DNA from 2 places in the Peptacetobacter sp. AB800 genome. Region 1 is predicted to be linked to the other one. Evidence: riboswitches for the same ligand, from Rfam matches in the RefSeq annotation. Region 1 holds a riboswitch; the other holds the start of a gene.

Region 1 (3,974 bases):
TAATTCATTGACAAGCTTGTTAAAACAAAATTCCTTGTTCATAACATTTCCCGTAGTTATCCACGAATGAAATCCCATGTATTCCTTGCTTGTTGCATAATTTTTATTATATCTCAACACTCTACCATGCTGCTTTGATTTGTAGTTCATTCCAAACAATGCCCCAGCAGAAACACCTATTATCCCATCGATTTTTATGTTATTTTCCATAAACACATCAAGAACACCTGCAGTGTACAAACCACGCATCGCTCCACCTTCTAATAATAATCCTGTTTTCATACATCCACCCCCTAAAAACTATTCATGATTTTGAAATATACCACTCTTTTTAATATAAGTCAAATTTAATAACTAATTTATTCTTAATTCCATAAATATTCAAGAATTTTTTGAACAAATACTATATAATGTTAATACGTTTATATTTCTATTGCCAACTCTTTCATAGAAGAATCTCTTAAAGAGCTTGATTAATATTGTCTTCCTAATAAATAAAGTATTATAATATATAGAAATAACTGATTTATATAAACAAATGATTTATATAAATCAGTTTAATTTCATTTATTATACAAATTTAGGAGGAATAATTTTATGAAAAGATACTCAAAATATTTAGTAAGTGGTGTCGTATTTTTCGCAATACTATCTCTTGTCAGCTACTTCCTAAAACTAAACTGGAATATACAAATTCTTTTATTCGTAACTATTGTATATATAGTGTTTAGTTTTATAAGTGATGTCTTTATAGCAAAAAAATTCGCTAAAAACCCGGCTGCAGATGTTGAAAGCTTAAGCGAAGAAGAAACTGAAAAACTTCAAAACTTAATAGACAAAGGTGTTCTATTCTTACATGTACCTAAAAAGCCAATCGCTGAGCAGTGGGATAAACAGTTTGATGAGTTAGTTTCTGAAGAGGATAAAGAAAATAAAGAGGACTACTCTGACCAGTTCAAATGGCATTTATTCAGCTTTGAACTTCTTCCTGCTCTTACAGGTGACGAAGCCAGAGCAGCTTTTGATAAGGAAGAAAAACACGAGCTTTACCTATTCTTTGAATATGCAGATGAAGCTTACATAATTGGAAACGCAAACCTAATTACTGCAAAAGACATAGATGAATTATATGGAAAAAGCGAGTTAAATTCATCAGACTTCTATTTCTTTGATCCACTAAACAGTTGGACTTATGTAGTACCTCACGAAGAAGAACTTGGACCATACTTCTACAAGGCTAAATAATTTTAGATACTAAATTATAGCAAAAAGGTAATTCGCCTATTATAAATAAATTTTTCTTAGGAGGAATTTAATATGAAAATAGAAACAGTACTTGGAGATATCACAAAACAAACAGACGTAGAAGCAATCGTAAATGCAGCAAACAACAGCCTTCTAGGTGGTGGCGGTGTAGACGGGGCAATACATCGTGCAGCAGGACGAGAACTTCTAGCAGAATGTAGAACGCTAAACGGATGTGAAACAGGGGAAGCAAAAATAACATCCGCATACAAACTACCTTGCAAATACATAATTCACACAGTTGGACCAATATACAGAGGTGGGAACTCTGGTGAGCCACAACTTCTTGAAAATGCGTACAAAAACTCTATGAAAGTAGCGCTACAAAACAAAATTCGCACAATTGCATTTCCATCAATATCAACTGGAATATACAGCTATCCATTAGAACAAGCTGCAGAAATAGCAGTAAAAACAGTAAATGATTTCTATATGGAGCATCCAAACGAATTTGATTGCATAAGATTTGTACTATTTGATGAAAGAACAAAACAAGCTTATGACAACGCAATAGATAAAATAAAACATAAATAAATAGATATAAATAAACATAAAATATATAAACAGAATTGGAGAATAAACTATGAACAACAAACCATTACAAACGTCAGAATAAAATGATGGATGCCAAATGGATTTTTTCTAACGTCATCTCTTTTACTCGGAATTATATCAATTCGAACTCGACTATCTGCAGACGGCTCACAACTTTGAAATGTGTTACTCTAAAAGTGTGAGCCGTCGAAGCCAGGAGGTGAGAATGATATAATTTTGAGTAAAAAAAGAGATGCCATTAGAAAAATCCATTGGCATCCTCAATTATTCAAAGTGTCCCTGACAGGAATTGAACCTGCGACACCCGCTTTAGGAGAGCGGTGCTCTATCCTGCTGAGCTACAGAGACATATTTAAATCGTATATAACTAATAACATATTAAATATTATATCACTAAAAATATTACTTTTCAAAAAAATTTCCAACCCTTTCATTCATTTTCCAACATCAAAACTTCTACACAATTGAAAAAAACTATTATCTATGCTATCATTTAATTAGTTGAATTTTTAAAATAATTTAAAATCAAGCAGGGGAGCTTTTTCGGCTGAGAGTAGGTAAAACCTAGACCCTTAACCTGATTTGGATAATGCCAACGTAGGGAGAAGATAAGATATCAAACACGAGCCTTTGTTGGTTTCGTGTTTTTTTATTTTTAAAATCTCTCTCAATACTAAAAAGACTGGGGGAATTAAAATGTTAAAATCAACTATCGAAAATGTAAGAGAAATATCACCACTTATCCACAACATCACTAATTATGTTACTGTAAACGATGTTGCAAATATAATATTAGCTTGTGGTGCAAGCCCTATCATGGCTGACGATTCTGAGGAAGTTGAGGATATAACTTCTGTGTGTACTGCTTTAAACATCAATATCGGTACACTTAATAGAAACACAATCCCTTCTATGATATTAGCTGGTAAAAAAGCAAACGAATTAAATCATCCAACTGTGCTAGATCCTGTTGGTGTAGGTGCAAGTAATTTAAGAAATAAAACTGCTAAAGAATTACTTGAAAATGTGAAATTCTCTGTAATAAGAGGAAATGTTTCAGAAATAAAATTCTTAGCTACTGGTATCGGTGCTGGAAAAGGTGTCGACGCGGCTGTTGGCGATGCAGTTACTGAAGAAAATCTTGACTCTATGGTGAAATTTGCAAAATCATTTGCAAAAGAAACAGGTAGTATAATTGCAATAACTGGTGCTATAGACTTAGTTGCCGATGCTGAAAGATGCTTTGTAATCAGAAATGGTAGAGCTGAAATGGGAAAAATAACTGGAACTGGATGCCAACTTTCTGGACTAATTGCCTCATTTATCGCTGCAAATCAGGACAATATGCTTGAAGCAACTGCAGCTGCTGTAATAGATATGGGACTTTCTGGAGAAATTGGTTGGTCTAATATGGAAAAAACTGACGGAAACTCTACATACAGAAACAGAATAATTGATGCAATTTACAATATGGATGCTAAAACATTGGAAGAAGGTGCTAAATTTGAAAGCAAGTAATATAAATGGAAAAGATTTACAGTTATACGCTATAACTGACAGACATTGGCTAAACGGAAGAACTCTTGCTGAACAGGTAAGAGAATGTCTTGAAGGTGGAGCTACTATACTTCAAATAAGAGAAAAAAATCTTCCAGAAGATGAATTTTTAGAAGAAGCAAAGGAAATTCAGGCTCTTTGCAAAGAATTTAAAATACCATTTATCGTAAATGATAATATAAATATCGCAGCTGAAATAAAAGCTGACGGTGTTCATGTTGGACAGGAAGATATGGACGCTAAAAAAGTTAGAGATATGCTTGGAGAAAATGCAATTTTAGGTGTATCTGCATCTACAGTTGAGGAAGCTTTAAAAGCAGAAAGAGATGGAGCTGACTATCTTGGTGTTGGGTCAGTCTTCCCTACTTCTACTAAAGGAGATGCTGACAGCGTAACATTTGAAACATTAAAAGAAATATGTAAAACTGTATCAATCCCAGTAGTTGCAATAGGTGGAATAAATTCAGATAATTTATTAAAACTAAAAGGCAGTGGAATAGATGGTGTTTCTGTTATAAGTGCAATATTTGCAAGTGACGATATAACTGCTGCCACTA
Region 2 (3,974 bases), on a different contig from region 1:
TCCGCACATAGTACAACTATCTTCGTGTTCTGGTTTAGAAGAATCTCTGTATTTTCTTGGTTTTTCTGGATCTAATGCTAATTCGAACATTGTAGCCCAGTCTAATTCTGCTCTGGCTTTAGACATAGCATTATCCCATTCTCTAGCACCTTTTATTCCTTTTGCTATATCTCCTGCATGTGCAGCAATTTTTGTTGCAACTATACCTTCTTTCATATCATTTAAATCAGGTAATCTTAAGTGTTCTGCTGGAGTAACGTAGCATAAGAAGTCTACACCTTTAGATGCTGCAAGTGCTCCACCTATTGCACTAGTTATGTGGTCGTATCCTGGAGCAACATCTGTTACTAGAGGTCCAAGTACATAGAATGGAGCTTCATGACATAATTTTTTTTCTAACATTACGTTAGCTTCTATTTCGTTTATTGCCATGTGTCCTGGTCCTTCTATCATAACCTGTACATTTCTCTCCCAAGCTCTCTTAGTAAGTTCACCTAAGTTTATAAGTTCCTGTATCTGAGCATAGTCAGTAGCATCTGCTATAGAACCTGGTCTACAAGCATCTCCTAAGCTTAGAGTAACATCGTATTTTTCGCATATATCAAGTATTTTATCGAAGTTAGTTAACATAGGGTTTTCTTTATTATTCATATACATCCATCCAAATAATAAAGAACCTCCTCTTGATACTATATGAGTTAATCTCTTATCTTTAGCTATTCTATCTCCTATTTCTTTAGTAAGACCTGCGTGTATTGTCATAAAGTCTACACCGTCTTTTGCATGCTGTTCTATAACCTGTAAGAACTGCTCTTCTGTTATTTTTACTAATGCAGTTTCTGTAAATCCAACAGCATCATACATAGGAACAGAACCTATCATTGCTGGAGATATTTCTACTACTTTTTCTCTGAATTCTCTTGTTTTACCATAGTTACTAAGATCCATTATAGCTTCTGCTTTCATTTCTATAGCAGTTTTAACTTTTTCTAATTCCCGGTCTATATCTTTACAGTCTCTTGATATACCAAGGTTTACGTTTATTTTAGTTTTTAACCCTTTACCTATACCTTCTGGGCTAAGTGATTTATGGTTTTTGTTGGCTGGGATAACAACTTTCCCCTGAGCAATTAATTCTCTTAATTCCTCTACGTCCATCATTTCTTTATCGGCAACTATTTCCATTTCTTTAGTTATTATTCCTTTTTTAGCTGCGTCAAGCTGTGTAGTGTAAGTCATACAAATACCTCCATTTTTTATATTGAAAGCAATTTTTGCCCTCTTTTCGTTATTTTTTGCAAATAAAAAAGTGCTTCCCTTACTTAGGAAAGCACTTTCATCTTCTCTGTTATACTAGTTTTGTACTTTTTATTCGTTGTACTCAAACTTTTACTTTATTGAAAATTTTCTACTAGCTTCCCTTCGCAAGCATTATCTTGATCAGGTGTTTAGGGTTTGTAAGTTTTTGGCTTTCTCTCTCAGCTGACCTTATTTCAGCGCCCCTAGCATCGATATTATGTTTTTAACACTTCACTTAATAAATTGTGAATACTTTTCCATTTGATTTGAGTATATCATAACAATTTGAATTGTTCAAACATTTTATTTTTTGATTTATAAAACTTTACTATAAAATACTCAAAATCTATTCATAAAAAATATCAAATCTTTAGCTTTAATTTAAGTATCTATTAATTAGCTTTGTCTTCTTTATGCCAGTATTCAACATTTTCTAATCCTTCTATTCCATCAACAAAGAATTCTGGATCTTTTATACCAGCTTTTTTCTGTCTAGTATAGTCTTCTAAAGCTATATATGCATATTTTCCTAATTTAGCGATAACTATCATGTTGATGATTGCCATAAATGCCATGAATAAGTCAGCTAAATCCCAAACAACCTGAAGTTTTGCTATTGATCCGAAGAATACCATACCACAAACTAAAACTCTGTATACATTTAAAGCTCCTTTGCTTTCAGTTACGAACTGTATATTAGATTCTCCGTAGTAGTAGTTACCAACTATTGAACTGAATGCAAATAAGAATATACATACTGCTAAGAATATTCCACCTACTGGTCCTATATGAGCAGTAAGAGCTTCCTGAGCTAAAGCTATACCTTCATTTCCACTTGTTGCATATCCATTGTAAAGTAATACCATAAATGCTGTACAAGAACATATTATTATAGTATCTGTAAATACACCTAATGTCTGGATTAATCCCTGTTTAACTGGATGAGAAACTTCTGCTGTTGCAGCTGCATTAGGAGCAGAACCCATACCTGCTTCATTAGAGAATAGACCTCTCTTAACACCAGTTAAAAGAACTGTCATAAATCCTGCACTTGTTCCAGCTATCATCTGTCTTGGTTTGAAAGCATCTGCAACTATTGTAGCTATAAGTTCTGGGAATTTTCCTATGTTTAAAACAACTATTCCTATAGCAACTAATATATACATACCAGCAAATACTGGAACTATTACTTCTGAAACTTTAGCAACTCTGTGTACTCCACCGAATATTACAAGTGCTGTAAGAACTGCTAAAACTATACCTATTACCATATATTCAACATGGAATACATTGTTAAAAGCTAATGATAAAGTATTTGACTGAACAGAGTTAAATACGAATCCGTAAGTTATACTTATTAATATTGTGAATATTATTCCTAACCATCTCATGTTAAGCCCCTGTTCAATGTAGTAAGCTGGACCACCTTTGTAAGCTGTTCCATTTTTAACTTTGTATATCTGAGCTAATGTACTTTCAACGAAACTTGATGCAGATCCTATTAACGCCATTATCCACATCCAGAATATTGCACCTGGCCCACCACCTGCTATTGCAAGTGCTATACCAGCTATATTACCAGTACCAACTCTTGATGATGTACTTATACAGAATGCCTGGAATGAAGATATCTTTCCTTCTTTCTTAGCATTTTTGTTAGCATTACCATCTGTTAATAGTTTAAACATTTCTTTGAAATATCTAAACTGCACGAATTTTGTTCTAAAAGTAAAGTAAATTCCTAAAACTACAAGCATTATTATTAAAACATAAGACCATAAATAGTTATTAAGAACTCCTACCATAGAGTATAAAGAATCAAATATCGCCTGCATAAACTACCTCCCCTTATAATACTTTAAATTTATTCTATTATTAAAATTTTATTTCTTCATTCAATTTTAAAATAATTGAAAGATATTTATTTTAATTATTCATTTATTATGATTATAAACAAAATTTACACAATTTACAACACTTTTTTGAAATTTTAACTCTATTTTTATTCAATTATCTAATTAACAAGTAAATTGCATTTTTATATATTTATTATTCAATTATGATAACGTTATTTCTTTACTTAATAAAGTTTTAACAGGAAATTGCTTTCTTTGTTTAAAAAATATTTATCTATAAAAACTATTGAATTATCATTTGAAAAGTACTATGATAGATTCTGTTCTTGCGTAAGTTTTAAACAATAACTTTAAATGTAAATAGTTAACCCAATCTATACTATTTACTAAGAAAATTAATTTTTTAATTAGCATTAAAAAAAATAGTTTACACAGGAGGATTTATTATGAATTTTCAGCAGATAATTTCAATCCTTATCTTTGTATGTGTAATGGCAGCAATAATATCAGAAAAAGTAAATAGAACAGTAGCAGCTCTATCTGGAGCTATATTAATGGTATTAACTGGTATTCTTACATTAGATAAAGGACTTGAACACGTTGATTTCAACACTATAGGTGTTCTTATCGGTATGATGCTTTTCGTATCTGTTATTAAAAACTCTGGATTATTCGAGTATATAGCAATATGGACAGCAAAAAAAACAAAGGGTGATCCTTGGAAGATAATGATTTATTTCATGATAGTTACAGCAGTTCTATCAGCGGTATTAGACAACGTTACAACAGTATTACTTATTGGACCTATGACAATAGTTG

The links. A riboswitch is a leader RNA that binds a small molecule or an ion and turns the genes downstream of it on or off. The one in region 1 is predicted to bind thiamine pyrophosphate.
Region 2: another riboswitch for thiamine pyrophosphate. It lies ahead of thiC (phosphomethylpyrimidine synthase ThiC); the one in region 1 lies ahead of thiM (hydroxyethylthiazole kinase).

Annotation. Positions count from the first base shown of each region.
Region 1 covers NZ_JBLOUI010000032.1:9,040-13,013, reverse strand. Annotated here, with positions in the region: gene ACK2WN_RS09180 (patatin-like phospholipase family protein) at 1-282, opposite strand, end outside; gene ACK2WN_RS09175 (DUF4275 family protein) at 598-1,245, shown strand; gene ACK2WN_RS09170 (O-acetyl-ADP-ribose deacetylase) at 1,318-1,839, shown strand; tRNA gene ACK2WN_RS09165 (tRNA-Arg) at 2,135-2,208, opposite strand; TPP riboswitch at 2,382-2,481, shown strand; gene thiM (hydroxyethylthiazole kinase) at 2,557-3,378, shown strand; gene thiE (thiamine phosphate synthase) at 3,356-3,974, shown strand, end outside.
Region 2 covers NZ_JBLOUI010000027.1:30,264-34,237, forward strand. Annotated here, with positions in the region: gene thiC (phosphomethylpyrimidine synthase ThiC) at 1-1,239, opposite strand, end outside; TPP riboswitch at 1,401-1,514, opposite strand; gene ACK2WN_RS08505 (alanine/glycine:cation symporter family protein) at 1,692-3,134, opposite strand; gene ACK2WN_RS08510 (SLC13 family permease) at 3,602-3,974, shown strand, end outside.